4 regions of the Mesorhizobium cantuariense genome follow, and region 3 is predicted to be linked to each of the others. Evidence: riboswitches for the same ligand, from Rfam matches in the RefSeq annotation. Region 3 holds a riboswitch; each other region holds the start of a gene.
The links. A riboswitch is a leader RNA that binds a small molecule or an ion and turns the genes downstream of it on or off. The one in region 3 is predicted to bind thiamine pyrophosphate.

Region 1: another riboswitch for thiamine pyrophosphate. It lies ahead of thiC (phosphomethylpyrimidine synthase ThiC); the one in region 3 lies ahead of ACFOJ9_RS21105 (YkoF family thiamine/hydroxymethylpyrimidine-binding protein).
Region 2: another riboswitch for thiamine pyrophosphate. It lies ahead of thiC (phosphomethylpyrimidine synthase ThiC); the one in region 3 lies ahead of ACFOJ9_RS21105 (YkoF family thiamine/hydroxymethylpyrimidine-binding protein).
Region 4: another riboswitch for thiamine pyrophosphate. It lies ahead of thiB (thiamine ABC transporter substrate binding subunit); the one in region 3 lies ahead of ACFOJ9_RS21105 (YkoF family thiamine/hydroxymethylpyrimidine-binding protein).

Annotation. Positions count from the first base shown of each region.
Region 1 is NZ_JBHRVD010000001.1:1,335,773-1,342,840, forward strand. It holds gene ACFOJ9_RS06300 (hydroxymethylpyrimidine/phosphomethylpyrimidine kinase) at 1-92, opposite strand, end outside; gene ACFOJ9_RS06305 (thiamine phosphate synthase) at 83-688, opposite strand; gene ACFOJ9_RS06310 (thiazole synthase) at 685-1,458, opposite strand; gene thiS (sulfur carrier protein ThiS) at 1,462-1,659, opposite strand; gene thiO (glycine oxidase ThiO) at 1,628-2,629, opposite strand; gene thiC (phosphomethylpyrimidine synthase ThiC) at 2,626-4,461, opposite strand; TPP riboswitch at 4,566-4,682, opposite strand; partial or broken gene ACFOJ9_RS06330 (aspartate 1-decarboxylase) at 4,790-5,169, opposite strand; gene ACFOJ9_RS06335 (ABC transporter substrate-binding protein) at 5,437-6,639, shown strand; gene ACFOJ9_RS06340 (branched-chain amino acid ABC transporter permease) at 6,729-7,068, shown strand, end outside.
Region 2 is NZ_JBHRVD010000001.1:662,114-669,181, forward strand. It holds gene thiD (bifunctional hydroxymethylpyrimidine kinase/phosphomethylpyrimidine kinase) at 1-295, opposite strand, end outside; gene ACFOJ9_RS03115 (thiamine phosphate synthase) at 286-891, opposite strand; gene ACFOJ9_RS03120 (thiazole synthase) at 888-1,661, opposite strand; gene thiS (sulfur carrier protein ThiS) at 1,663-1,860, opposite strand; gene thiO (glycine oxidase ThiO) at 1,860-2,828, opposite strand; gene thiC (phosphomethylpyrimidine synthase ThiC) at 2,825-4,648, opposite strand; TPP riboswitch at 4,754-4,870, opposite strand; partial or broken gene ACFOJ9_RS03140 (3-oxoacyl-[acyl-carrier-protein] synthase III C-terminal domain-containing protein) at 4,967-5,220, opposite strand; gene ACFOJ9_RS03145 (DUF982 domain-containing protein) at 5,573-5,815, opposite strand; partial or broken gene ACFOJ9_RS03150 (hypothetical protein) at 6,088-6,558, shown strand; gene ACFOJ9_RS03155 (helix-turn-helix domain-containing protein) at 6,727-7,068, shown strand, end outside.
Region 3 is NZ_JBHRVD010000001.1:4,362,689-4,369,756, reverse strand. It holds gene ACFOJ9_RS21135 (hypothetical protein) at 1-23, opposite strand, end outside; gene ACFOJ9_RS21130 (glycosyltransferase family 39 protein) at 305-1,873, shown strand; gene msrA (peptide-methionine (S)-S-oxide reductase MsrA) at 1,956-2,474, shown strand; gene ACFOJ9_RS21120 (nucleotidyltransferase family protein) at 2,547-3,650, opposite strand; gene ACFOJ9_RS21115 (LysR substrate-binding domain-containing protein) at 3,903-4,181, shown strand; gene ACFOJ9_RS21110 (hypothetical protein) at 4,248-4,577, opposite strand; TPP riboswitch at 4,772-4,885, shown strand; gene ACFOJ9_RS21105 (YkoF family thiamine/hydroxymethylpyrimidine-binding protein) at 4,876-5,484, shown strand; gene ACFOJ9_RS21100 (ABC transporter permease) at 5,588-6,340, shown strand; gene ACFOJ9_RS21095 (ABC transporter ATP-binding protein) at 6,337-7,068, shown strand, end outside.
Region 4 is NZ_JBHRVD010000001.1:6,157,866-6,164,933, reverse strand. It holds gene ACFOJ9_RS30110 (ABC-F family ATP-binding cassette domain-containing protein) at 1-1,369, opposite strand, end outside; gene ACFOJ9_RS30105 (thiamine diphosphokinase) at 1,371-2,021, opposite strand; TPP riboswitch at 2,109-2,223, shown strand; gene thiB (thiamine ABC transporter substrate binding subunit) at 2,267-3,265, shown strand; gene thiP (thiamine/thiamine pyrophosphate ABC transporter permease) at 3,274-4,899, shown strand; gene thiQ (thiamine ABC transporter ATP-binding protein) at 4,892-5,674, shown strand; gene ACFOJ9_RS30085 (M48 family metalloprotease) at 5,932-7,068, shown strand, end outside.

The DNA of each region.
Region 1 (7,068 bases), 3.0 Mb from region 3:
GAGATCGTCTCGATATCGCGCGCGATCCCAGCACCCCCGCTGGAATCCGATCCGCCAACGACAAGCACATGCGGATCTCGCCTCAGCGCCATCGGGTCGTCTTTTCGATCCATTCTCGTGTGCGCGCTTCGGGGTCGGCATTCAACGTGATGTCGGTGACCACTGCGGCGCTGTCGGCGCCGGCCTCGAAAACACCGTCGAGCCGGTCAGTGTTAAGGCCGCCAATGGCGACCAACGGGATCGGCGCAACTTGGCGCTTCCACTCGCTGATCCGCTCAAGTCCTTGCGGTGCCCATTTCATCTTCTTCAGGATGGTTGGATAGACGGGGCCTAATGCGATGTAGTCGGGCGCGACGGCCATGGCCCTTTCCAGTTCGGCATGATCGTGCGTGCTCAGTCCGAGCCTGATGCCGGCTGCCCGTATCTCCGAGAGGTTAGCGGTCTGCAGATCCTCCTGGCCCAGATGTACGAAGTCGCAGCCCTCCTCGATTGCCAGACGCCAGTGGTCGTTGATGATGAGCTGGCATTGCTGCGCAGCGCACAAGGCCTTCGCCTTGCGGATTTCGGTGCGCAACGCGGCCTCATCCGTGGTCTTGATGCGCAACTGCACCAGCCTGACGCCGAGCGGCACAAGCCGTTCAACCCAGGCAGCACTGTCAACGATCAGATAGAAGGAATCGAGCTTCATGAAAAAACCGCCCTGCCGAATGTCGGCGTCGATGGCACGGCGACATCGCGCGGTTCGAGCATTCCCGAACTGAAGGCTTCTCGGCCGGCATCGACAGCCTTGCCGAATGCACGCGCCATGCTGACCGGATCAGCCGCCTTGGCGACCGCCGTGTTCAGGAGTACGGCGTCAAAGCCGAGTTCCATGACGGTTGCCGCGTGCGAAGGTCGTCCGAGCCCCGCATCCACAATCAGCGGGACGCCAGGGAAATGTCCGCGCATCGAGCGCAGCGCCGTAATGTTGATCGGCCCGAGGGCGGAACCGATCGGCGCGCACCATGGCATCAAGACCTTGCAGCCCGCCTCGAGCAGCCGCTCGGCGACAACGAGGTCGTCTGTGGTATAGGGGAATACCGCAAAACCGTCCTCGCACAGGATGCGAGCGGCTTCGACCAGGCCGAACACGTCTGGTTGTAGCGTGTCGTGGTTGCCGATCACTTCGAGCTTGATCCAGTTCGTACCGAAGACCTCACGCGCCATTTTCGCGGTCGTGACCGCTTCCTTGACGGAGTGGCAGCCCGCAGTGTTGGGCAGGATACTGACGCCCAGCGAGCGGATAAGGGACCAGAATTTTTCGCCAGCCCTGCCACCGGCCATTTCACGGCGCAAGGAGACGGTCACCACCGACGTGCCCGACGCCTTGACTGCCTCGGCAAGGATGGCCGGCGAAGGATATTGAGCGGTACCGAGAAGCAGGCGCGACGGAAGCATCGTTCCAAGAAGATCGAACATGGTCTAACCCCCCTGCATGGGCGAGAGAATTTCGATCCGGTCGCCGTCGCTCAACTGGAATTCCGCGCGGTTGGCTTTGTGCACGAGATCGCTGTTGACGGCCGTTGCGAGCCAGTCGCCCTCATAGTCGAGCGCGGCAAGCAGTTCGGCCAGCGTGGTGGCGGCAACCTCATGCGCTTCGCCGTTGACGGTCAGTTTCATGAGAAAGCTCCTTGGGTCTGTCTTGACTGAAAACCAGGTCGACAGCCTGGCGCGCCATGGCGGGGGCGAGGAGAAAACCGTGACGATAGAGCCCGTTGATCGCGATGATCTCACCGTTCGTTTCGACGCGCGGCAGGTTGTCGGGAAAGGTCGGACGAACGCCGACACCGGTTTCAACGATCTCGGCCTCGCCAAAGGTCGGATGGAGGGCATAGGCGGCACCCAGCAGCTCCATCATCGAACGCGCCGTGACCGGTCCGGCTGACTGGCTTTCAATCATCGTCGCGCCGATCATGAAACGGTGGTCGGCGCGCGGCACCACATAGAGCGGAAAGCGCGGATGAAGCAGACGGACCGGGCGCGACAGCGAGATATCAGGCGTGCGCAGGATCAGCATTTCGCCACGAACGCCGCGCAGCCTGTCATCGACGGCTGCCATTCCCGTACAGTCGATCTGTCGATCGAAACCGGAAACATGCCGGGCGTCGGCGCCGAAGTGGAATTCGACACCCATGGCTGCGAGCTTGTCATGAAGTGCCGCCATCGCCTGGCGCGGGTCGAGATGGGCCTCGCCGGGGAACAGCAGTCCGCAGCGGAAGCGGCCGGCGAGGTCGGGCTCCAGGATCGCGATTTCGTCTTCCTCGACACGCCGATGCCCCGACGTGCGACTGGCGAACCGGTCGAGCTCGCCAGTGTCACGCGGTGTCGCAACGACCAGCGTTCCGGCCCGTGTCACCTGACCCGGCAGTGCCGCATCCCACCAGTCGGCGGCGTCGCGTCCGAGATCCAGCACCGGCTGCTCGGCGCTTTCACGCTCGCACCATGGCGCCAGCATGCCGCCGGCGAACCACGACGCATTGCCACCGAGGCCATGCCGGGTCTCGACGACGGTCACCGCCGCGCCGCGAGCGGCGAGTTCGAAGGCGGCGGTGAGGCCGGCGACGCCGGCCCCTTTGACCAGCACCCTCATGACGGTTCCGGCGCCTCTGGCATGAGCGGTACGCCGGTCTCGTCAGCAGGCATGTAGAGATCGCCGCCCTCGCGGTATTTCGCCGCCATCGCCGCCATGCCCTCTTTCTGTGCCTCGGCGCGGATGTCGTGAGAAATACGCATGGAGCAGAATTTCGGCCCGCACATCGAGCAGAAATGTGCCAGCTTATGCGCCTTCTTGGGCAAGGTCTGGTCGTGAAAGGACCGCGCCGTTTCGGGGTCGAGCGACAGGTTGAACTGGTCCTCCCAGCGGAACTCGAAGCGCGCGCGGGAAAGGGCATCATCCCTGACTTTCGCCGCGGGATGGCCCTTCGCCAGGTCGGCGGCATGGGCGGCGATCTTGTAGGTGATCACGCCAATCTTGACGTCGTTGCGATCGGGAAGGCCGAGATGTTCCTTCGGCGTGACGTAGCAGAGCATGGCGGTGCCGAACCAGCCGATCATGGCGGCGCCGATGCCTGAGGTGATGTGGTCATAGCCCGGCGCGATGTCGGTCGTCAGCGGTCCAAGCGTATAGAACGGCGCCTCGCCGCAGACAGTGAGCTGCTTGTCCATGTTCTCCTTGATCTTGTGCATCGGCACGTGGCCAGGCCCTTCGATCATCACCTGGCAATCCTTCGCCCAGGCGATCTTCGTCAGCTCGCCGAGCGTTTCCAATTCGGCGAATTGCGCCGCGTCGTTGGCATCGGCGATCGAGCCGGGACGAAGGCCGTCGCCAAGTGAGAAGGACACATCATAGGCGCGGCAGATGTCGCAGATCTCCGCGAAATGCTCATAGAGGAAGCTTTCCCGGTGATGGTGCAGGCACCATTTGGCCATGATCGACCCACCGCGAGAGACGATGCCCGTCACACGGTCAACGGTCAGCGGGATGTAGTGAAGCCGCACGCCGGCGTGGATGGTGAAATAGTCGACGCCCTGTTCGGCCTGTTCGATCAGCGTGTCGCGGTAGACCTCCCAAGTCAGATCCTCGGCGATGCCGCCGACCTTCTCGAGCGCCTGGTAAAGCGGCACCGTGCCGATCGGTACCGGCGCGTTGCGCACGATCCAGTCCCGGATGTTGTGGATGTTGCGGCCGGTCGACAGGTCCATCACCGTATCGGCGCCCCAGCGGATCGCCCACACCATCTTTTCGACCTCTTCGGCCATCGACGACGTGACGGCGGAGTTACCGATATTGGCATTGATCTTCACCAGGAAATTGCGACCGATGATCATCGGCTCGCTTTCGGGATGGTTGATGTTGGCGGGAATGATTGCGCGCCCCCGCGCCACCTCGTCGCGCACGAATTCCGGCGTGACAAAATCGGGAATGTCCGCGCCGAAGCTCTCGCCGTCTCGCGACAGCTTGCCGTGCAAAATCTCGCGGCCGAGATTCTCGCGGATGGCGACGAACTCCATTTCGGGCGTGATGATTCCGGCGCGCGCATAGGCAATTTGGGTCACCGCGTTGCCGGCCCTGGCCTTGAGCGGTCTATTGCGAACGGGGAATTCCGGCGTCAAGCGCTCGCCCGCCGCGAAGCCGTTGTCTTCCGGCCGGACATGGCGGCCGTCATAAGTCTCGACATCGCCGCGCGCAGCGATCCAGTCTTGCCGGAGCCGGGCGAGGCCTTTTTCTATGCTCGTTTCGACCGTCTGATCAGTGTATGGGCCGGACGGATCGTAGACCGTCACGGGCGGTTCGCCCGCCGTCGGATGGACGGAGATTTCGCGCATCGGCACCCTGATCTGCGGATGGATGACGCCAGATTTGTATATCTTTCGTGAGGCAGGTAGCGGCCCCGTCGAAACCGCTGGGGTCAAGGCATTCATTTGAGGCTCCTTTGCTCATCTGCATTGGAGACCCAGTTCTGTGCCGGAAGGATGAAAAGACGCTTTGGCCGCCTGTTCGAAACAGGACTTCGGGCGTGAACTCCCGCAAAGCGCTTGCACCGTCCCTACGCCAGTATGAACTGGATCAGGTTCAACGGGTCACTGCGCCGCGAAAGCCAGCAGTATCTCAGCCCCTTGCCGGGACTCCCCTGGTGAATGCGCCGAATTGAACGGGCCGGCGCTATTTTGTCAAGCGCATTCGGCCCGCGGCGCTGATCGGCGGCCAATCAGACCGGGCAGAAAAGCTCGCGCATGCGTCGGGGACAGGTCACGCCCCGGAGACCAAGGCAGGAATGGCCAAAGCCGCATTCGTCTCGTCAAGGATGGAGAAACTGTATCGGCCGTGCGCATCAAGATCGACCGAGTAGCTCAAGCGGTCGCGTATGTGGTTATCCTGGTCGAACGTGACGATCCTCGGCTTCAGCGAGGTGATTTTCGTTTCGTCCAGGTAGATGGAGTTGCAGACAATGATCTGGTCGCCGGGCTGAAAGGTGCGGGCGGCCGCACCATTGAGGATGCAGCACCGTGAGCCGCGCTTACCGAGAATGACATAGGTCGAAATCCGCGCCCCGGAATTCTTGTTCCATATCTCCACGAATTCCATCGGCAGGATCCAGGCCGCATCGCAGTGGGCAGGTCCAGCGTTATCGATCCATGGAAGTTGAGGTTCCCCGGGGTCCTTGGCTTGGGGAACGCTTTTGAAGGCTATCTCCAACTGCCTGCGGGCGAGAGGATATCGCTTGCCGCAGCAGTGCAGGATGCGTCTTCTCTGCCCCTCGGTCTGCAATCCGCGATAAGATTGTACACAAAATATCAAAACTGTGTTGACAATCTTGCGCTAGAGGTTTCCCTTAGGGCATCCGCGCAGCCAAAGAGCAAACACAAAGCGCGATAACCAGAAGGGGAAATGCCAGAATGATCAACCGACGCTCGACTCTCAAATCGATGGTGCTTGGCGCCGTCTCCGCTCTCGCTATGGCCGCTGCGGGCATGCCGTCCGCGGAGGCCCAGAACAAGGAACTGAAGATCGGTTTCGTCGGTGTCACCAGTGGCCCCGCCGCCGCCTGGGGCACGTCGAACGTACGTTCGATGCAGACGCGTGCCGCCTGGATCAACGAGACCGGCGGCGTCAAGATTGGCGACGCCACCTACAACGTCAACATCGTTACGTTCGACGATCAGAAAGACCCCAAGCGCGCCATTGCCGGCATGGAAAAGATGGCGCAGGAGGGCATCCACTATGTGGTCGGCCCGAATGTCGATGACGGTGCTGCCGCCGTGCGCCCGGTCGCCGAGGCCAACGGCATCATCTATTTCCCTTACGCTTTCCCCAAGGCGCTTTATCAGAAGCCTGCCTCGAATGCCGTGCTCGGCATGATCGCTAACTATCAATCGGGCCCGGCGATCTACAAATACCTCAAGGAAAACAAGGGCGTGAAGACGATCGCCTTCGTTGCCGCCAATGAATCGGATCCGTTGAGCCAGCGTGACGGCGGCGTTGAGGCAGCCAAGGCGCTCGGCCTCAAGATTGTCGCCCAGAACGACACCTACCAGAACGATACGCGCGACTTCACGCCGGTGCTCACGCCGATCGTTGCGCTGAAGCCCGACCTGCTCGTACTGTCAGGCGTCGCGCCGGCCAATGCGCCGCTGCTCATCCGCGCCGCCCGCGAGCTCGGCTTCGAGGGCCTGATCTCGACCGAAACGGCACAGGACGCAAAGGTTCTCGAGGAAGGTGCGGGCGAATACGCCAACGGCTTCATCTCCGTCGGTGGCGCCTCCACACCCGAGATCGCCTCGGACGCGATGAAGGAATTCGTCGACCGCTACACCAAGATGTTCGGTGAGTACAACGACGAGTCCAACACCAAGGTCTATGCGCTCGAGTACATCATCGATACGCTGAAGGCCAATCCGGCGGCGATCGACAATGTCGACGAATTCAAGAAGACCATGGACACCTTCTCGGCGCCCAACCCCTACCTGAAGGGCGATGCCAAGCTGAGCTATGTCGGCACGACCTCCTTCGGCCAGAAGCGCCAGCTCGCGGTGCCGATGGTGGTCAACGAGTACAAGGACGGTGCCTTCCAGACCCTGTTCGTCGGCACGGTCGACTAGGGTTAGCTTCCCTGCGGTTTCTTCCTCCCGCGTTGCCGGGGACCCGGAGCATTCTCCGGGTCCCTCGGAAGATTGAAGGCGTCCATGGAATGGAACAGGTCATCGCAAACGGATTCTACCTCGGCGCCCAATATGCGCTGATCGCATTGGGGCTGACGCTCATCTTCGCCTTGATGAATGTCCTCAACTTTGCCCACGGGCAGATGTATGTGCTGGGCGGCTTCATCACCTACACACTATACGGCCAGCTTGGGCTGCCCTTCGTCGTCGCCTTGCTGGCGTCCGGCGTCACACTCGCCATCATCGGCGCGCTGATGGAGAAATATCTTTTCCGAACCGTCATCAAGCGAAGTCTGCGCGAGGAAAGCACGATGCTGCTGGCGGCTGCGACGGCATTCTTCTTCGATGCCGTCATCCTGCTCATCTTCG
Region 2 (7,068 bases), 3.7 Mb from region 3:
CACGGAGCACTGCGGCTGCGGCAGCGATGATCTCGGCGGTCGCGAGCATGCCGATCTTGATGGCCGCCACCTTGTTGGCCTGGAACGCAGCGCGCATCTGATCGGCGACCAGACCGGGTTGCTGATGATGGACGTCCATGACGGCTTCGTGCGTCTGCACCGTCAGCGCGGTGACAGCCAGAGAGATGCGCACGCCGATGGCAGAGATCGTCTCGATATCGCGAGCAATTCCGGCGCCCCCGCTGGAGTCCGATCCGCCGATGACAAGCACATGCGGTTCTCGCCTCAGCGCCATCGCTCCGTCTTTTCGATCCATTCTCGCGTGCGCGCTTCGGGATCAGCATTCAATGTGATGTCGGTGACCACCGCGGCGCTGTCGGCGCCGGCCTCGAAGACGCTGTCGATCCGCTCAGGATTGAGGCCGCCGATGGCGACCAATGGAATCGGCGCGACTTGGCACTTCCATTCGCTGATCCGTTCAAGTCCCTGCGGCGCCCATTTCATCTTCTTCAGGGTAGTGGGATAGATGGGACCGAGGGCGATGTAGTCAGGCTCGGCGGCCATCGCCGTTTCCAGTTCGGCATGATCGTGGGTCGACAGCCCGAGCTTCAATCCGGCGTACTTGATCGCCAACAAATCGGCCGCAGCCAAATCCTCCTGGCCGAGATGAACGAAGTCGCAGCCTTCCTCGATGGCAAGTCGCCAATAATCGTTGACGATCAGTTGGCAACCATGGACCGCGCAGACGTCGTTCGCGCGGCGCATTTCGGCGCGCAGCCCGTCCTCGTCCCTGTCCTTGATGCGAAGCTGGACGAGCTTCACGCCGAGCGGCACCAGCCGTTCGATCCAGGCGGCGCTGTCGACGATCAGGTAGAAGGGATCGAGCTTCATGAAAAAACCGCCCTGCCGAATGTCGGCGTCGATGGCACGGCGACCTCGCGCGGTTCGAGCATTCCCGAACTGAAGGCTTCTCGACCGGCATCGACCGCCTTGCCGAAAGCGCGCGCCATGCCGACCGGATCGGCCGCCTTGGCGACCGCCGTGTTCAGGAGCACGGCGTCAAAGCCGAGTTCCATGACGGTTGCCGCGTGCGACGGCCGTCCGAGCCCCGCATCCACGATCAACGGGATGCCTGGGAAATGTCCGCGCATCGAACGCAGCGCCATACTGTTGACCGGCCCGAGGGCGGAACCGATTGGCGCGCACCACGGCATCAAGACCTTGCAGCCCGCTTCCAGCAGCCGCTCGGCCACAACAAGATCGTCGGTGGTGTAGGGGAATACCGCAAAACCGTCCTCGCACAGGATGCGGGCGGCTTCGACCAAGCCGAACACATCCGGCTGCAGCGTGTCGTGGTTGCCGATCACTTCGAGTTTGATCCAGCTCGTACCGAAGACTTCGCGCGCCATTTTCGCGGTGATGACCGCTTCCTTGACGGAGTGGCAGCCGGCAGTGTTGGGCAGGATTCTCGTGCCGAGCGAGCGGATCAGCGACCAGAACTTTTCGCCGGCCCTGCCGCCCGCCATCTCACGGCGCAACGATACGGTCACTACTGACGTGCCCGACGCCTTGACCGCATCGGCAAGGATGGCCGGCGAAGGATATTGCGCCGTGCCGAGAAGCAGCCGGGAGGACAGTGGCGTCCCGAAAAGCTCGAACATGCTAGCCTCCCTGCATCGGCGAGAGGATTTCGATCCAGTCGCCGTCGCTCAACTGGAACTCCGCCCGATGGGCTTTGTGCACGAGGTCGCTGTTGACGGCCGTCACCAGCCAATCGCCCTCATAGTCGAGCGCTGCAAGCAGCTCTGCCAGCGTGGTGGCGGCAACCTCATGCGCTTCGCCGTTTACGGTCAATTTCATCAGGCAAGCTCCATGGGTTCGTCAGCGAAGACGAGTTCGGCCGCCTGCCGCGCCATGGCTGGCGCGAGAAGAAAGCCATGGCGATAAAGCCCGTTGATGGCGACGGTGTTTCCACGCGCTTCGACACGCGGCAGATTGTCGGAGAAGGCCGGGCGAACACCGACGCCGGTCTCGACGATACCGGCCTCGCCGAAGGCTGGATGGAGCGCGCAGGCCGTGCCCAGAAGCTCCATCATAGAGCGGACCGTGACCGGTCCAGCGCCGTCGCTCTCGATCATCGTCGCGCCGATCATGAAACGATGGTTGGCGCGCGGTACCGTGTATAGCGGAAAGCGCGGATGAAGCAGCCGCACGGGGCGCGATAGCGCGATATCAGGCGTGTGCAGGATCATCATCTCGCCGCGCACGCCGCGCAGCCTTCCGTCGTCCGCCGCCATTCCCGTGCAGTCGATCTCGTGCTCGAACCCGGGAAGCTGCCGCGCGTCCGTGGCGAAGCTGATGTCGACACCCATCGCGACAAGCTTGTCGTGAAGCGCCGCCATCGCCCGGCGCGGGTCGAGATGCGCCTCGCCGGGGAAGAACAGCCCACGCCGGAAACGCCCGGCGAGATCGGGCTCCAGCCGCGCGATTTCCGCTTCATCGAGCCAGCGATGGCCCGAGGTGCGGCCGGCGAAGCGGTCCAGCTCGCCGCTGTCACGCGGCGGCGCCACAACCAGTGTTCCGGCCTGCGTCACCTGACCAGGCAGCACCGCCTCCCACCAGTCGGCGGCGCCGCGCCCGAGATCCAGCACCGGCTGCTCGGCGCTTTCGCGCTCGCACCACGGCGCCAGCATGCCGCCGGCGAACCACGATGCATTGCCTCCACGGCCGTGCCGGACGTCGGCGACGGTGACCGCCGCGCCGCGTCTGGCCAATTCGAAGGCCGCCGTGAGGCCGGCGACGCCGGCCCCTTTGACCAGCACCCTCATGACGGCCCTGGTCCTTTGGGCGCGCTGTCGCTCACCGGCATGTAGAGATTGCCGCCATCGCGATATTTTTCCGCCATCGCCGCCATTCCTTCCTTCTGCGCTTCGGCACGAATGTCGTGGGAGATGCGCATGGAGCAGAATTTCGGCCCGCACATCGAGCAGAAGTGCGCCAGTTTGTGCGCCTCCTTTGGCAAAGTCTGGTCGTGGAAGGAGCGCGCCGTTTCGGGATCGAGCGACAGGTTGAACTGATCCTCCCAGCGGAACTCGAAGCGCGCGCGGGAAAGGGCATCATCCCTGACTTTCGCCGCCGGGTGGCCCTTGGCGAGGTCGGCGGCGTGCGCGGCTATCTTGTAGGTGATCACGCCGGTCTTGACGTCGTTGCGGTCCGGCAGCCCAAGATGCTCCTTCGGCGTCACGTAACAGAGCATCGCGGTGCCGAACCAGCCGATCATCGCGGCACCGATGCCCGACGTGATGTGGTCGTAGCCCGGCGCTATGTCCGTCGTCAGCGGCCCGAGCGTATAGAAGGGCGCTTCACCGCAGATTGCGAGCTGCTTGTCCATGTTCTGCTTGATCTTGTGCATGGGGACGTGGCCAGGCCCTTCGATCATCACCTGGCAATCCTTCGCCCATGCGATCTTCGTCAGTTCGCCAAGCGTTTCCAGTTCGGCGAATTGCGCGGCGTCGTTGGCGTCGGCGATCGAACCGGGGCGAAGTCCATCGCCGAGCGAGAACGAAACGTCATAGGCGCGGCAGATGTCGCAGATCTCCTCGAAATGCTCGTAGAGGAAGCTCTCCTTGTGATGGTGCAGGCACCACTTCGCCATGATCGAGCCGCCTCGGCTGACGATGCCGGTAACCCGCTCCACCGTGAGCGGGATGTAATGCAGCCTCACGCCAGCATGGATGGTGAAATAGTCGACGCCTTGCTCGGCCTGCTCGATCAGGGTGTCGCGATAGACTTCCCAAGTCAGGTCCTCGGCGATGCCGCCGACCTTTTCGAGTGCCTGATAGAGCGGCACGGTGCCGATCGGCACCGGCGAATTGCGCACGATCCATTCGCGGATGTTGTGGATGTTGCGGCCGGTCGACAGATCCATCACCGTGTCGGCGCCCCAGCGGATCGCCCAGACCATCTTTTCGACTTCCTCGGCCATCGAGGAGGTGACGGCGGAATTGCCGATATTGGCATTGATCTTCACCAGGAAATTGCGGCCGATGATCATCGGCTCGCTCTCGGGATGATTGATGTTGGCGGGGATGATCGCGCGCCCGCGCGCCAGCTCGTCGCGCACGAATTCCGGCGTGACGAAATCGGGAAGCTCCGCGCCGAAGGCTTCGCCGTCGCGTTGCAGCTTGCCGTGCAGGATCTCGCGGCCAAGGTTCTCGCGGATGGCGACGAACTCCATTTCAGGCGTGATGATGCCGGCCCGGGCATAGGCAAGCTGGGTCACCGCCTTCCCAGCCTTGGCCTTGAGCGGTCTGTTGCGAATGGGGAATTCCGGCGTCAGACGCTCGCCCACGGCGAAGCCGTTGTCTTCCGGCTGCACATGGCGGCCGTCATAGGCCTCGACATCGCCGCGCGCCGTGATCCAGTCTTGCCGCAGCCGTGTGAGGCCTTTCTCAATGCTCGTTTCGATCGTCGGATCGGTGTATGGGCCGGATGGATCGTAGACCGTCACGGGCGGTTCGCCCGCCGTCGGGTGGACGGAGATTTCGCGCATCGGCACCCTGATCTGTGGATGGAGGACGCCGGATTTGTGGATTTTTCGTGAGGCAGGCAGCGGTCCCGTGGAAACCGCTGGGGTCAAGGCATTCATTTGAGGCTCCTTTGCTCATTTGCATTGGAGACCCAGTTCTGTGCCGGAAGGATGAAAAGACGCTTTGGCCGACCTGCTCGAGACAGGTCTTCGGGCATAAACTCCCGCAAAGCGCTTGCACCGTCCCTACGCCAGTATGAACTGGATCAGGTTCAACGGGTCACTGCGCTGCGAAAGCCAGCAGTATCTCAGCCCCTTGTCGGGACCCCCCTGGTGAATGTCTGGAGTTGAACGGGACGGCGCCGCTTTGTCAAGCGCCTGTCGACCGGCCATCCATCTCACTCGGACAGTTTTGGCCCGTGGGCGGCCACCGCTCGGCTATATTCCAACGACGACAGCGCCGCCGCTCAAGCCCGCTCCCGCCGCCGCCAGAAGAACTTTTTCGCCAGGCCGAAATGGCTTCGTCTGGTGGCCAGTGACAGCGACAGCGGGATCGTCGCGGCGGAAGAATTGCCGTATTCGGCGATCGTCTTGACGACAGCACGATCGGCAAGGCCAAGGTTTTTCCCTACGGCATCAAAAATGCGGGCATTGGCCTGGTGCGGCACGAAGCGGTCGATGTCCTGCGGCTTGTGCGTGAGGCGGCTTCTTCTTCGACAACTCCAGAGGCCCTCATGCAGGTCATCGACGGCGAGCCCGTCGTCGTGGAGATCCGCAAGGGGGGCAGCGCCGACGGCGTGCCGGAGAAGCAATGCGGCCCTTCTGGCGGCGACGACAGGGTTGCGTTCCACCAACCGGAAAGACCTCCGCCGCAAACCTGAGCTTGGCGGATGATCCAACGAATCAATCTTGCGCGACGAGCGCAGCACTCGATACGCAGCTATGTATCGCGGCTACAAGAGTAAGCGTTCGTTCGATCTATTTGTCTGCGTTACTGCTCTTGTGGGGGTTTTGAAGTAATTGAGGCTATTATAATCTTGGAACTCAATCACTGCGCAGAATTTTCGCTTCTAACGCCGCCACAACGAAAGCCCGTCTGGCAACCAGCGGGTGGGCTTCGCCACGCAGAACCTGAAGGCATGCATCCATAGCCAGTTTCCGCTTCTTCGTCTGATCATGGAAGCTCCGGAGCAGAATCGTGGCCGCGTCGTTCACATCGAAAATGACGCGCTCACGGTCATGTCGGCCAACTTGCACCACCACGGGTCGGACGAACCTGCTCGACATCCAATTACACCCTCAATACCGAGCTTGGTGCGGTCTGCGCCTGCCATGACGTCGGCTCGTTTCATACATGTATTGCCGAGGGCCGAATAGGGCCAGCAGACCTTGCCGGCCTTCACACTTCGTGCGCCAGCCACCTGGCGCAAACTCTGCTGCAATGCCGGCGCTTCTGGCGGCGGGCGGGGATGCCGGCAGAGGTAGAGGGCGGGCGGGCCTGCAGCGGCGGGTGAAGGTCCGGGAGAGAGGCTCCCGGCGTCCGCCGCGGAGCAGCAACCATGACACAAATGGAATTTCACACGCCCGTCCGTAACGCGCGTGCCGGTTACAAGGTCGACGTCAGCCGCGGCCAGCGTATCGGTCGCGTGTCGTCGGAGTGGTTCAATCGGCCGGCCGACGAGCGCTACCTTTCTCTCACCGATCTCCATAATTCGGTGAAATGGCGAACCGAACGCATCAAGACCCGCCTCGTCGAAAGCGAACTGATCCGCGTCGACGCCAGCCGCGACGATCGGGAGCGCCTGTGGCTAATGCTGCCCGATGCGCATGCCCCTGTTGCACCCACGCATTGGAGTTTTGGCCAACTCGCCAGCCTGGTCGGCGCGCCGGCCACCTATCTGCGCCAGCTTCCAGCGCCGCTGGCTGCCATCAATCTGCAGCACGGCCTGCTGTCCCATCGCGAGCTTGTGAAAACCTTGGAGGCAAAAGACGGGCGCAGCGAGCTTCGCGCCGTCACCGGCCCGGATTATAACTGACTGGGGAGAGCGCATCTTCATTCCGTTGCCGGGTGTGGACGGTGGAGTGCCGGTCGAAGACCCGATCGAAGACGTCGAGATTGATGTGCCGGTGAAGCGCAAGGCGGCATAATGTTTAATAGATCGCGGCTTACCGTGGCTCGTAAGCGGGCCGGCCTGACGATGAAAGAACTCGCTGCAAAGACTGGTATCGAACCACGTACGGTCACGGGCTATGAAGCGGGGGAGTATCTTCCGAGCGAGGATGTTGCCAAGAAGCTTGCTCGCACTTTGGGATTTCCCCTTTCCTTTTTTCTGTCGGATGATCTGGACATTCCGCGCGAAGAGGGGGTCAGCTTCCGATCGATGAGCAAAATGACGGCCCGCCAGCGAGACGGGGCGATTGCCGCAGGGGCAATTGCGTTCTTGATGTCTGACTGGTTGGATACAGAGTTTGATCTGCCCGTCTCTGCTGTGCCCGATATGCGAGAAGACACACCTCAAAGTGCTGCAGCCGGCCTCCGT
Region 3 (7,068 bases):
ATGACGGCATGGTGGTGGCGCATTTTTCAATCCTGGATGCTCGTTGGTGGGGCGTGGCCGGGGAGCCGGTCAGGCGTAAACGACGCCCGCCGCGATCACGGCCAATGCGCCATGCCTGGCATGTTCGAGGTGCCGCAGGAGGACGTTTCCATTGTCGTCTTGCTTGCGTGTGAAGGGAGAGGCAGCATCGTGACGCGAAACTCTGCCTCAATCTTGGTCTTGCAATGGTCGCTCAAGTATACATTTTCGTAAGCTTTGAGTTCTGGGCTGTTCGAAAAACCGTCCGGTGTGATTTATCCACCGCATGACGCGAATCGATGAACCCATCAACGGCTGGCTGCCGGTCGGCGGCTCTGTTCCAGGCGACTGGCGCCAGTCGTCGATCTGGTCGCATCTGACCCGATATCCGGAAGCTGTTCTGGCACTGTTATGCCTGACGCAGATCCTGTGCTGGACCGTGGTGCCGGCGCTTGTCGACGCAGCACCGCCCGGCGATGTCGTCGAGGGCTTCATGTGGGGCCGCGAATGGGTGCTGTTGACCTACAAGCATCCGCAGCTTCCCGGCTGGCTGCTCGAGACCAGCCACCTTCTGACCGGATCGTTCCGCTGGCCGCAATATCTGCTCGCCCAGCTCGTCGTCTCGGCGACCTTCATCTTCGTCTACCTGCTGGCCCGCGACATGCTCGGGAGAATCCGCGCGCTGGCCGCCGTGCTTTTGATGCCGTCGCTCTATTTCTTCGGCTGGCCCACTCCGCAGTTCAATCATGACTATGCGCAGATGCCCTTCTGGGCCGCTATCTGCTGGCTGCTGTGGCGCGCAAGCCCTGGTGGTGGGCCGGGCTGGTGGCTGGCGCTCGGACTGGTGTCGGGCGTCGGGCTCTATGCCAAGTTTTCCACCGGACTGCTGTTGCTCTTCGGCGCGATCTGGCTGTTGTCGGACACACGGGCACGCGGTCGGCTCGCCACGCCCTGGCCATGGCTCGGGCTTGCGGTTTTCCTTGCCGTCGCCGCGCCGCTGGCCGTCGAGCTCTACCGCATCGATTTCCTGCCGCTGACCTATGTCGCCGGCCGCGATGAATGGGTGCTGGTCCACCGCACCCGCCTTTATTATATCGGCGTCCAGATGGCGGGGCTCTGCGGCTTTCTTCTGGTGCTGTCGATATCAGGCCTGTTGCGGCGCTCGCCCGCGCCGGAAGAGCCCGTCGGGCGCAGCACGCTGGTCTATGTCGTGTGGATGGGGCTTGGTCCGGCGGCCCTCGTCATGCTGGCTTCGCTGTTCACCGGCGCCGGCGAGGCCTGGGGCGCGCCGATGTACAATCTTGTCGGCGTTGTGGCGATCGCCTTGCTGGGCCATCGGCTCGGCGCCGTCGAGATGCGCCGGCTGGCGATCTGCGCGTTCGCCTGCATTGTTGGCATGTCCGGTGCCTATGCTTGTATCCGCTGGACGGGCTGCAATTTGCGCGGGCGCATGGACGCCGTCTGCTGGCCGGCCCAGCAGATCTCGGATGAGGCCGAGGCCGTCTGGCACGCGGCGGTGCCCGGTCGACTCGACATTGTCGGCGGCGACACCCGTATCGCGATGCTGGCGGGCCTCAATGCCTATGACAAGCCATCGATCTTCACCGAGCTCGACATGCGGCTCGCCCCCTGGATCACCAGCCAGCGGCTGCGCGACCACGGCATACTCCTGGTCTGGCCTGGGCGCGGCGTGCCGCCTCGGCTGCAGGCGTGGCTGGGCAACATCTCGGTCAAGACCGTTCTCTTCGACTGGTCGCTCAAGGCGCCGCCGGTGGCGATCAGCTTTGCCGCCATTCCGCCTGGCGTGAAGCAGTTGCCGGGTGTGATCGACGGCCTCGCCCGATCGAGCAACTGAAGTAGATCCACCGCGTCCGCTGGACGAAGCAGGTGATAGTGCCCATTTATGGCGAGACCACTTGCTTTTGAGGAGACGTGATATGGCGACTTCGACCGAACGCGCAGTCCTTGCCGGCGGCTGCTTCTGGGGTATGCAGGATTTGATACGGCGCTATCCCGGCGTCATCTCCACCCGTGTCGGCTACAGTGGCGGCGACGTAGCCAACGCCACCTATCGCAACCATGGCAGCCATGCCGAAGCCGTCGAGATCAATTTCGATCCGGCTATCATAAGCTATCGCACGCTGCTGGAGCGCTTTTTCCAGATCCACGATCCGACGACCCGCAACCGGCAGGGCAACGATGTCGGGATGAGCTATCGCTCGGCGATCTATTACACCAGCGATGAACAGAAGCGCGTCGCCGACGACACCATCGCCGATGTCGATGCCTCGGGTCTGTGGCCGGGCAAGGTCGTCACCGAAGTCGCGCCGGCCGGTCCCTTCTGGGAAGCCGAGCCTGAGCATCAGGATTATCTGGAGAAATACCCCAACGGCTACACCTGCCATTTCGTCAGGCCGGGCTGGAAGCTGCCGGTTCGTGAGAAGGCGGTTTCGTAGATTCGCAACTGCGATTTGCCATGCATTGCTGCTCGACGGGGTCGTCGAGCAGGTCATCGCATCCAAACTCCTTTAACCAGCGCGCCTTGTCGCGTCGGTGAAGCCATCGAGCTCTTCACCAATATCCGAAAGTGCCCTTCGAACGATTGTCTCGACCGTGTCTTGCCGATCGGGATCGAGTAAACGAAGACCTCGTTGGATTGCATCGCGCCAGCTGGCACCGCGATTCCATGCTTCGGAGAACACCACGGCGAGATCATCTTGCCGGCGGGCAGCTGCCATCGCCTCGACCAGCAAGCTTGCCTGAAGAACATCTTTTTCCCGTTTTGCCGCGCCGTTTGCATTCGCTTGGCGAAGAGAGGCGACAATCAGTTTGTGGACGGCATATCGCTCGGGTGAGGGGACCAATACCGGGACTCCGGATCGATGCAACAAGACTGTCCTTACGGGTTCGCGGATCAGAAAATCCAGGAATCGCAAGGGTTGTGCCGATGCGCCGCCCAGCGACGGCATCGCGCTCGCGTGGTCGGCGTAGTCGTCGCCACCCCGGTTTGGGGTCAGGAATTCGACCTTGTACCGGGAAGCGTTTTCGAACTGGGTCGTGCGATTGGCATCCGTTCGGTGCGGAATTTCGCGAAACGACGGATCGATATCGCGCAGCACATCCATGATCGGTGGCAGACTGTCGCCCACTTCGACGGAGACCGAGTGAAATTGGGCAAAGTCAGCATCGCCTGTCTGTAGCGCCACCCCCGGCAGCCTTACGCCCAGATATCCGGCGTAGGCCTGGAATGCGACCGTGCCGACAAGTACGCCCCGCAAGCGGAAAAACCCGGCCTTGCCAAGAGCTTCGACGATATCGCCGGTAAATTTTTCCGGCTCCATCAACCCAGCCTCGCGAACAAGCGTCGATACGAGCTTACGACGGCTTTTCAGATCGCTCTTGATTTCCCTGAAGGCGGCGACGCGTTTTGCGATCTCGGGATCGTCGGCCGGACCGACATATCGTCTTGTCGTCTTCGGCCTGGTCTCCTCGAAATACCAGTAGTCGCGGCCTTTTACCGGAACCCGTACGAAATTGCCTGCCGTCGAGAAGTCAGTTTGGAACGAGGCGTCCAGGCTTCGTTGCACGAGTTCAGCGAACAGAGTGCGATAAGCGATATCGATCGATTTCATGGCGGCGTCCGACCAGGGCCTTTGCGTTATAAGAAATTTGCAGTTCTCTTATAACTGCGCGCTTCTGCTCCTGGTTTCAAGTGGTTATAAGAAAATTGCGAAAACCTTATAATCGCCCGACCTGAACATTTTGGCCAACCGCTATGTCAGCTTTCCTCCTATGGTCGGACTGGCGCCATCTTCATACGCCATGTGGCAATCGATCGCGGCAGGCTGCAAGGGTTTCATGCCTGCGTCGGGAATTCGCCCGGGATGGCCAACTTGGTCGCCGTCAATGGTCAGCTGGTCGTTTCCAGCCGCGACATGGCGCTTGCGATGCAGGGCGTCGGCGTTGCCTTCTGGGCGGAAGAGCTGGTGCGTCCGCTGATCGACGCCGGCAAACTGGTCTCGCTGCTGGATGAGTGGTGCGCGCCTTTTCCTGGCTGGTTCCTCTGTTATCAGAAGCAGCGCCATACATCGCCGGCGGTGCGCGCCTTCGTCGATTTCCTGCGGCATGCGCATACCGACCGTCAGACGATGTCCGGCGGTTAACGATGCGCCGCAAACCCGCGGAGCATTCGCTCCGCAGGTTTTGTTTTCGCTCCGATTGGCGACAACTTACTTGCCGCAATGGTTGTCGTTGACTGTCGGCGAAGCCGTGCCCGGCGAGGTGCCGATGGCATCTGGCTGTGCGCCCTGCGGACCGGCCGGGCAGTTTTCATCCGCGTTGGAATTCATGCCGTCGGGCATGCCGGTCGTGCTGTTGGTTATGCCCGGGTCCACAGTGTCCGGCTCGACCGTATTGGGTGAAGCCGGCGTGCTCGGCTCAACCGTCACCGATTTGCCGCTTCCGCCTCCGTTTGCACCGTTGTCGCCAGCGCTTTGCGCCATGGCTGATGTAGCCAGACCAATGGTGAGAGCCGAAGCTGCGAGGATTTTCATGAACATGGTTTGTCTCCATTTCCGTGAACTCGTCGCTCATTTCTACGAAGGTGATCGCATCGCGACTGTGGGGACAACCGGTCGCGGCAGCGAAGGTTCCCGATAAAATTCCGCTCAGGCGCACCATGCCTGGCGCAATGCTATTGGCGCAGCGCACTGAAAAAACGGCTTTCCCTTCAGCTCGAATGGTGCTTTAACTTGCGCATCCACAGGGGTGCTCCGTACGGTCGGGGCTGAGACGGGGGCGGCAAGCCCACAGACCCTAGAAGCTGATCTGGGTAATACCAGCGGAGCGAGGCGGGCGATGTTTTCAGGCGCACAGATTTCCCTATATCCCATGGCCGACGATTTCGTCGGCGTCATCCTTGGCGCGCTCGGCGCGCTCGATCCTTACCGCGACAAGCTCAGGATCGAGACCGACGACATCTCGACCTTGCTGGTCGGGCCGCCCGAAGTGCTGTTTCCCGCCATGCGCGACCTCTTCGTGGCGGCGGCACGCAGCGGCAAACATTGCGTGTTGTCGGCCACTATCTCGCGCGGCTGCCCGGGCGAGCCGGATGATCCGATCTGCCGCTCCGATGCACTTGGTGGGCCTGTCGGACCACTCGGCCCACGCAAAGATGCGGCCATCGCGGCGGTGCGCAATGCTGCTGCCACCGGCCAGCCGGCGGCCGCGCAGTTCTCGCTCTATGTGATGGGCACCGACGACCACATGGACGAGATCTACGGCTGCATCGACTTTCTCAAGCAGTCCGGCGTCTATGAGCGTTCCAAGCATTTCTGCACGAAATTGCGCGGTGATGCCGGTGCGATCTTTTCGGCGCTGGACGAAGCTTTCTGCCGCTTCGGACCAGGCGCCGGTCACGTAACCCTCGACGTCACGGTCTCGGCCAACAGCCCGTCGGCTGTCTGAGCCAGTCGCGCTCTCGCGCGGCCGTCAAAGGTTATCTCCCGTGGTCTCATCATCAGTCGCTTCGCGCCCGATCGCGAGCCTTCTTGTCAAGGCAGGACCGGCCATGATCTCGGTCGGGCTGCTCCTGCTGGCGTGGGAGCTTTATGCCACCTATTCCGGCATCAAGCCGACGATCCTGCCGGCGCCGTCGCGCGTCTTCGAGCAAGCGATGCTCAATCGTGAGGCGTTGGCCGACAACGCGATGCCGACCATCCGTGCCACGCTACTCGGCTTTGCCTGTTCGCTCAGCGCCGCCTTTGCGCTGTCGATGCTGGTCGACTTCTTCCAGCCGCTGCGCCGCGCGTTGTTTCCCGTCTTCATCGTCAGCCAGACCTTGCCGCTGGTGGCGATTGCGCCGCTGGTGGTGCTGTGGTTCGGCTTCGGACTGGCACCCAAGATCATGCTGGTGGCGCTGGTCACCTTCTTTCCGATGCTGGTGGCATTGGTCGAGGGTTATGAGGCGACGGAGGCCGAGATCGGGCAAATGCTGCGCGCCATGGGAGCTGGGCGCTGGCGCATCTTCGTGCTGGCACGGCTGCCTTCGGCGCTGCCTTACTTCTTTGCTGGCCTGAGGATCTCCATCACTTATGCCGTGGTCGGCGCGATCTTTGCCGAATATGCCGGTGCCGCGAAGGGGCTGGGCATCTACATGCTCAACGCCAAGAACAATTTCCGCCCCGATCTGGTGCTGGCCGCCGTCGGTGTCAGCGCCGCGCTGACACTTGTCCTGTTCGGGTTGACGGTGCTGTTGCAGCGCCTTGCCATGCCTTGGGACCGCACCGGCAAGGATACCGCAGCGAAGAGGCTGTGGCGATGAGCCGGCTCGAGCTGCGTCATGTGCGCAAGGCGTTCGGTGGGCTCGACGTGCTGGCCGATATTTCGCTGAGTGTCGGCGCTGGTGAGTTCGTCTCGATCCTCGGGCCCTCGGGCGCCGGCAAGTCGACGCTGTTCCAGCTTCTGACCGGCGCCGAGCATGGCGAGGGCGAGATGCTGTTCGACGGCGCGCGCCTCGATGACCACGGCAAGCACTTCGCCTTCATGCCGCAACGCGACGCGCTGATGCCGTGGCGGCGCATCCTCGACAACACGACGCTCGGGCTCGAAGTGCAAGGCATCAGGCGCAAGGCGGCGCGGGCGCGCGTCGCGCCGCTGTTTGCCGAATTCGGGCTCGCCGGCTTCGAGCGGCATTTTCCCGCGCAGCTGTCCGGCGGCATGCGCCAGCGCGCGGCCCTGCTGCGCACCGTGGTGCAAGAGCGCGACATGCTGCTGCTCGACGAGCCGTTCGGCGCGCTCGATGCACTGACCCGCACCGCCATGCAGCGCTGGCTCGAACAGATGTGGCGGCACCACCGCTGGACGGCGCTCCTAATCACCCATGACGTGCGCGAAGCCGTGTTCCTGTCCGACCGCGTCTATGTGCTGTCGGCGCGCCCGGCCCGCATCGTCCGTGAAATCAAGGTGCCGCTGCCGCGCCCGCGCAGCCTTGGCGGCGATGCCGCGCGCCAGGCAAGCGCGCTCGAGGCCGAAATCCTCGACATCATCCTC
Region 4 (7,068 bases), 1.8 Mb from region 3:
CCAGGATGACGGTGCCGGCAAAGCCGGCAACCAGTTCTTGCAGCAGCTCCAGCGTCTCCATGTCGAGATCGTTGGTCGGCTCATCGAGCACCAGAAGGTTTGCCGGCCGCGCCAGCACGCGCGCCAGCAGCAGGCGTGCCCGTTCGCCGCCGGAAAGCTCGCGTACCGGCGTGCGCGCCTGTTCCGGCTTGAACAGGAAATCCTTCATGTAGGAGACGACATGGCGCTGCTCGCCATTGATGACGAGATTTTCGCCGCGCCCGTCGGTGAGATACTGCGCCAGCGTCTCTTGCGGGTCGACCGCCTCGCGCTTCTGGTCGAGCGTGGCGATCTCCAGATTGGTGCCGAGCCGTATCGAACCGGCGTCGGGCTTCATCTCGCCGGTCAGCATCTTCAAGAGCGTCGTCTTGCCGGCGCCGTTCGGCCCGACCAGGCCAACCCGATCGCCGCGCTGGATGCGGGTCGAAAACCCCTTGACGACAGTGAGATCGCCAAAGTTCTTCTCGATGTTCTTGGCCTCGATCACCAGCTTGCCGGATTCGGCGGCGTCGCTCGCCACCATGGTCGCCGACCCTTCGGCGCCGCGATGGCCGCGGAAACGCTGGCGCATGGTCTGCAATTCGCCGAGACGGCGCATGTTGCGCTTGCGTCGCGCCGTCACGCCGTAGCGCAGCCAATGCTCCTCACGCACGATCTGACGGCCGAGCTTGTGCTGCTCGCGCTCTTCTTCTTCCAGCACAAGGTCGCGCCATTCCTCGAAATGGCCAAAGCCCTTGTCCAGCCTGCGGGTCTGGCCGCGATCGAGCCAGATGGTGGCGCGCGACACGCGCTCGAGAAAGCGACGATCGTGCGAGATGACGACGAGTGCCGAGGAGGTTCGGCTAAGCTCCTCTTCCAGCCATTCGATCACCGAGAGGTCGAGATGGTTGGTCGGCTCATCTAGCAGCAGAATGTCGGGCTCCGGCGCCATGACGCGGGCAAGGGCGGCGCGCCTCGCTTCGCCGCCCGACAGGTCGTTCGGACGCTCCTCACCCGACAGGCCGAGATGCTCCATCAGATAGCTGGCGCGGTAGGGATCGTCAGCAGGGCCAAGCCCCGCCTCGACATACGCGCGGACACTGGCAAAACCCTCCATGTCGGGCATCTGCGGCAAATAGCGGACGGTTGCCGAGGGCTGGCGGAACACCTCGCCGTCCTGCGGCTCGATCAGGCCGGCGGCGATCTTCAGCAGCGTCGACTTGCCCGAACCGTTGCGGCCGACCAGCGCGATCTTGTCGCCGGCCGACGCCGTCAAGGCGGCACCATCGAGCAGCGGCGTGCCACCGAAGGTCAGTTTTATCCCGTCGAGGTTGAGAAGGGGCGGGGCCATATCAGCTTTCAGGTAAGGGATAGGGATAGGGATGAGCGAGCAGCATCGCGCTGCCATGGTCCAGCGCGATTTCGAGGTGGCCTTTGACCTCGTTGGAAATGGTCAGCGACGAGCCGAATGCCACCTTGACGTGATCGAGCGGCCATTTGGCGCCGGTGACGGTCAGGCCAGCAAGCTCGGAAAAGCCGAGCACCGAAAACAGCGTGCCGTCGGCATAGTCGAAGCCAGCCTTTCCATGCAGCAACGGGACGCCTTCCTGGGCGCCGCTGGTCAGGAGCACATCAGTCCCGGCCTCGGCCAGCCGCAGGGCAAGCGCCAGATGCAGGAAAGCGTGGTCGGCGCGCTTGCCGCCGAAAGCACCGGCGAGCACCAGGCTGGTCGCACCGCGCTCGAGTGCCGCGGCGATTGCCAGTTCGCCATCGGTCTGGTCCTTTTCCGCCGGGAAAGTCCGGCGGGGGACAGTGGCGAGATCATCCGGCAGATTGGCGGGCACAGAATCGAAATCACCCACCCACAGTTCCGGGACAAGGCCCAGCAACCGCGCATGGCCGATGCCGGCGTCGGCGGCGATGACGCGGGAGCCTTCGACCTGGCGGTCGAGTCGTGGCGTGCGATTGAGATCGCCGCCAAGCAGGATGGTGAATGTGCTCATATCGTGTGGCCCTTACCAGCCCGGCACCGGAAACGGAAGGCGGCAAACTCCCACTTGCGTGGGGGATCGGCCCGGCCTATGTGTCGAAACGCTCTAACGGGGTGCCGGACGCGATCTTCGCGGACCGGCTGAGAGGCAATCTCGCCAACCCGCTGAACCTGATCCGGTTTGTACCGGCGGAGGGATTAGACGTTTCGGACAGTCCGACGCCTCAATTCCTTTTAATTCGAACGAAGGAGGCGCCGATGCGCACGCTTTTATACGCTCTTGTCTCAGCAATGGCCGTGGTCCTGTCCGGACCGGCCTTGGCCAAGGACAAACTCACCGTCTACACCTATGAGAGCTTTACCGCCGACTGGGGTCCGGGTCCCGTGGTGAAGAAGGAATTCGAGGCCGAATGCGGCTGTGATGTCGAGTTCGTCTCGGTCGCCGATGGCGTCGCGTTGCTCAACCGGGTCAGGCTGGAAGGGGCATCGACCAAGGCCGATATCGTGCTCGGCCTCGACACCAATCTCACCGCCGATGCCAAGGCGTCAGGCCTGTTCGCGCCGCATGGCGGGGTATCCGACATAAATGTGCCGGGTGGCTGGAGCGACGACACTTTTGTGCCTTTCGACTACGGCTATTTCGCCGTCGTTTACGACACCGAAAAGATGAAGACGCCGCCGAAAAGCCTGAAAGAGCTGGTCGAAGGAAGTGCCGACGACAAGATCGTCATCCAGGATCCGCGCACCTCGACGCCGGGCCTCGGCCTGCTTCTGTGGGTCAAGTCGGTCTATGGCGACAAGGCGCCGGAGGCCTGGGCCAAACTCAAGGCGAAGGTGCTGACCGTGACGCCGGGCTGGAGCGAGGCCTATGGGCTGTTCACCAAGGGCGAGGCGCCGATGGTGCTGTCCTACACGACGTCGCCGGCCTATCACATGGTCGCCGAGAAGACAGAGCGCTACCAGGCAGCGTCGTTCGAGGAGGGCGAGTATCTGCAGATCGAGGTGGCGGGTATCACCACGACGGGGGCCAAGAATCCGCTGGCGGCAAAGTTCATGGCCTTCATGACAGGCCCGAAATTCCAGGACGCGATCCCCGAGACCAACTGGATGTTCCCGGCAGGCAAGACCGACAAGCCGCTCAACCCGGCCTTCGACAAACTGGTTAAGCCGACCAAGACCTTGCTGTTCAGCCCCGAAGAGGTCGCCGCCAACCGCAAGGCCTGGGTGGATGAATGGCTGGCGGTGATGAGCAAGTAGGCAGCGCGATGGCGCCGGCGCATTCCACGGATTCCCGCGTCGGCGCTGGCATCATGGCGCTCGCCGCAATCGCGCTGGTGATCTGCGGCGCGTTTGCTGGCCTGCTTTTCGAGGGCGCTCACGATCTTTCCGGCGCCTGGGCGGCCTTCGACCCCTATCTGCTGCGCGTCATGCGCTTCACGCTCTGGCAAGCAGCGCTGTCGACGTTGCTTTCCGTCGGCCCGGCGCTGTTGGTGGCGCGCGCTCTGTCGCGGCATCCACGCTTCCTTGGCCGCGCCTTCATCCTGCAACTCTTCGCCGTACCGTTGGCGCTGCCGGCCATCGTCGCGGCGCTCGGCATCCTGGCGCTTTATGGCCGTGCCGGCTATTTCGCCGGCGTGTTCTCGGTGATCGGCGGCGGAAGCTGGCCGGGCATCTATGGCCTGTCCGGTATTCTCGTCGCCCATGTCTTCTTCAATCTGCCGTTGGCGACGCGACTGTTCCTCGAGGTGCTGCAGACCATACCGACCGACCAATGGCGCCTGGCGAGCCAGCTCGGCATGGCGGCGCCGCCGGCGTTCCGGCTGATCGAATGGCCGACGCTGCGTGCGGCATTGCCGGGAGTCGCCGGGCTGGTCTTCATGCTCTGCATCACATCCTTCACGATCGTGCTGATACTGGGCGGCGGGCCGGCCGCGACGACGCTGGAGGTCGGCATCTACCAGGCGCTGCGCTTCGATTTCGATCCCGCACGCGCGGTGACGCTGACGCTGCTGCAGATCGCCTTGACCTTTATCGTGGTGCTGGCGCTGACGCGGCTTGGCGCCAATGTGGTCGGCGACACCAACCTGCCGGTCGCGCAACGCCGCTATCTCTCAGTCGGCGGGATCGAGACCTGGCTGAACGCCATGCTCATCGTCTTGGCGCTGCTGTTCGTCGTCGGGCCGATGGCGGCGACGGTGGTTGCCGGGTTGGGTGCCGATCTCAGCCGGCTGGCCGGTGAGGCCACTGTCAGGCAGGCGACGCTGACCAGCGTGGTGCTCGCCTTCCTGTCGGCGCTGCTCTCGGTGACGCTGTCGCTGGCGCTGACCATGGCGCGGCGGGCACTGGCGCTAAACCGCCGTGCCGGCGCAAAGACACTGCTCGAACACGCCTCCGATACCGGCGCCGGTTTTGTGCTGGTCGTGCCGCCGATCGTCGTCGGCGCCGGCTGGTTCCTGTTGCTGCGCCATACCGGCGATGTCTTCGCCATTGCCCCGGTCATGGTCGTCACCGTCAATGCGGTGATGGCGATGCCGTTTGCCTTGCGCGCCGTCCGTCCCGCCTATGATGCGGCGAGCGAGCGTCACGAACGGCTCTGTGCACAGCTCGGCATTGCGGGCTGGAACCGGCTGATGCTGGTCGACTGGCCGTCGCTGCGGCGCCCCCTCGCAACTGCCTTCGCCTTTGCCATGGCGCTGTCGCTCGGCGATCTCGGCGTCATTGCCTTGTTCGGCAGTGATTCCGTGCAGACGTTGCCGTACCTTCTCCTGGCGCGGATGGGCAGCTACCGTACCGAGGACGCCGCCGGCCTGGCATTGCTGCTCGGCCTCATCTGCCTCGCGTTGATCGTGGCGGCGCACTGGCTGGGAAGGGAGAAGGTCCGGGATGCGTGACGGGGCGGCCAGCAGGCTTGAAAAGGGTGCACCGGTGCGGCTGGACAAGGTGTCGTTCAGCTATGGCGAAGCGCCGCTCGTCTTCAACGTCGATTTCGCCGCGGCGAAGATCACCGCCATCATGGGGCCGAGCGGTTCGGGCAAGTCGACGCTGCTCAATCTGGTCGCCGGGTTTGAGACCCCACAGTCGGGCCGCGTGCTGATCGGTGGGGTCGATGTCAGCGCCGAGCCAGCCTCAGTGCGGCCGGTGTCGATGGTGTTCCAGGAAAACAATCTGTTTGCGCATCTTTCCGTCGAGCAGAATGTCGGGCTCGGTCGCTCGCCATCCTTGCGGCTGACGGAAGCGGACCGCGCCGCGATCGCCGGGGCCCTTGCGCGCACCGGTCTTGCTGGCAAGGAACGACGCTTGCCGCGCGAACTCTCGGGCGGGGAACGCCAGCGCGTCGCGCTGGCTCGGGTGCTGGTGCGTGACCGGCCGGTGCTGCTGCTCGACGAACCCTTCGCTTCGCTCGGTCCGGCGCTGCGCGACGACATGCTGGATCTGGTCGCCGCCGTTCATGCCGAGCGGGGCATGACGGTGCTGTTCGTCACCCATCAGCCGGAAGACGCCCGTCGCATCGGCGAACACATGGTGTTTTTGGACAATGGGTTGGTTGCCGCAACCGGCAAGGTGGATGATTTCTTTGCCGGGGCTGGTCCGGAAGCGTTCCGGCGCTATATCGGCGCGGGTGCCGGGGATGCCGTATCACGAGATGTTGCCCGAAAGCGGACATAATTTACGGCCAAACCGGCTCCAGGCGATGTGGCGTTTGCTTGCCATGACTGGAGGAGTGTGGCTAGGTCCGCCCTACTGGTCCGGCACAGGACGTGATTTGCCTGCAGTATCCGCCGCCCGCCCCAAGGGCGTGCAACGGATACTGCAGCAGTTTGAGATAGCGCATGACACGTTCCGAAGATCGCCCCCGATTTTCGTGGTCATGCGCCGGGACCCGAAAGGAAGCCGTTCTGGCGATCGGCGCTAACAAATTACGAATGAATCCCCTGGCGCGCTTTCTCGCGCTGGCAGGCTTTGCCGTGGCGCTGGCGAGCTGCCAGATGTTCACGCCGCCGGCGGTTCAGGAATCCGGCTTCCAGCCTTCCGACAGGCCGATCACCGTCGACAATGTCGGCGCCAACAACAAGCTCGCCGAATTGGCGAAAGCGCAGCATCCGCGCATCCTGGCGACTTATGGCGGCGAATATTCCGATCCCAAGCTCGAGCGCATGGTCGCCAAGGTGGTCGGCAATCTGACGGTGGTCTCGGCCAACCCGACGCAGACCTATCGCATCACCATCCTGAATTCGCCCAACGTCAACGCCTTCGCGCTGCCGGGCGGCTATCTCTACATCACGCGCGGCCTGTTGGCGCTGGCCAATGATTCGGCCGAGCTTGCCGCTGTCATCGCGCATGAGATGGGCCACGTCACCGCCAATCACGGCCTGCAGCGCCAGCAGCTGGAGGCCGAGGAAGGCCTGGCGACCAAGGTGGTTTCCGACGTGCTCGGCGACAGCCCGACCGCCAAGGCGGCGCTGATCCGCGGCAAGCTGAGGCTCGCGCAGTTCTCGCGCAACCAGGAGCTGGAAGCCGACGCCATCGGCATCAAATCGATCGGCGAAGCCGGTTACGATCCTTTTGCCGCCGGCCGCTTCCTGCAGTCGATGTCGGCCTATACCGATTTCCGTTCGATCAGCGGCGCCACCGATGCCAGCCTCGACTTCCTGGCCACGCACCCTAACACGCCGCAGCGCATCGACCTGGCGCAGCGCCACGCCCGCCAGTTCGGCGCGCCAGGCTTCGGCACGCGCGACCGCGATTCCTTCCTCGCCGGCATAGACGGCCTGCTCTATGGCGACACGCCCGAGGAAGGCTATGTGCGCGGCGAAACCTTCCTGCATCCGGGCCTCGGCGTGTCCTTCTCGGTGCCGCAGGGCTTCATCATCGACAATTCGGCGGCGGCCGTGACCGCAACCGGCCCCGGCGACATGGCGATCCGCTTCGACGGCGTTTCGATCGACAAGAACCGCGCGCTCACCGACTATATCCGCAGCGGCTGGGTGGCCGGTCTCGACGACAGCACCGTCAAGCAGGAGACCATCAACGGCAATGAGGCGGCGACCGCGCATGCCGGC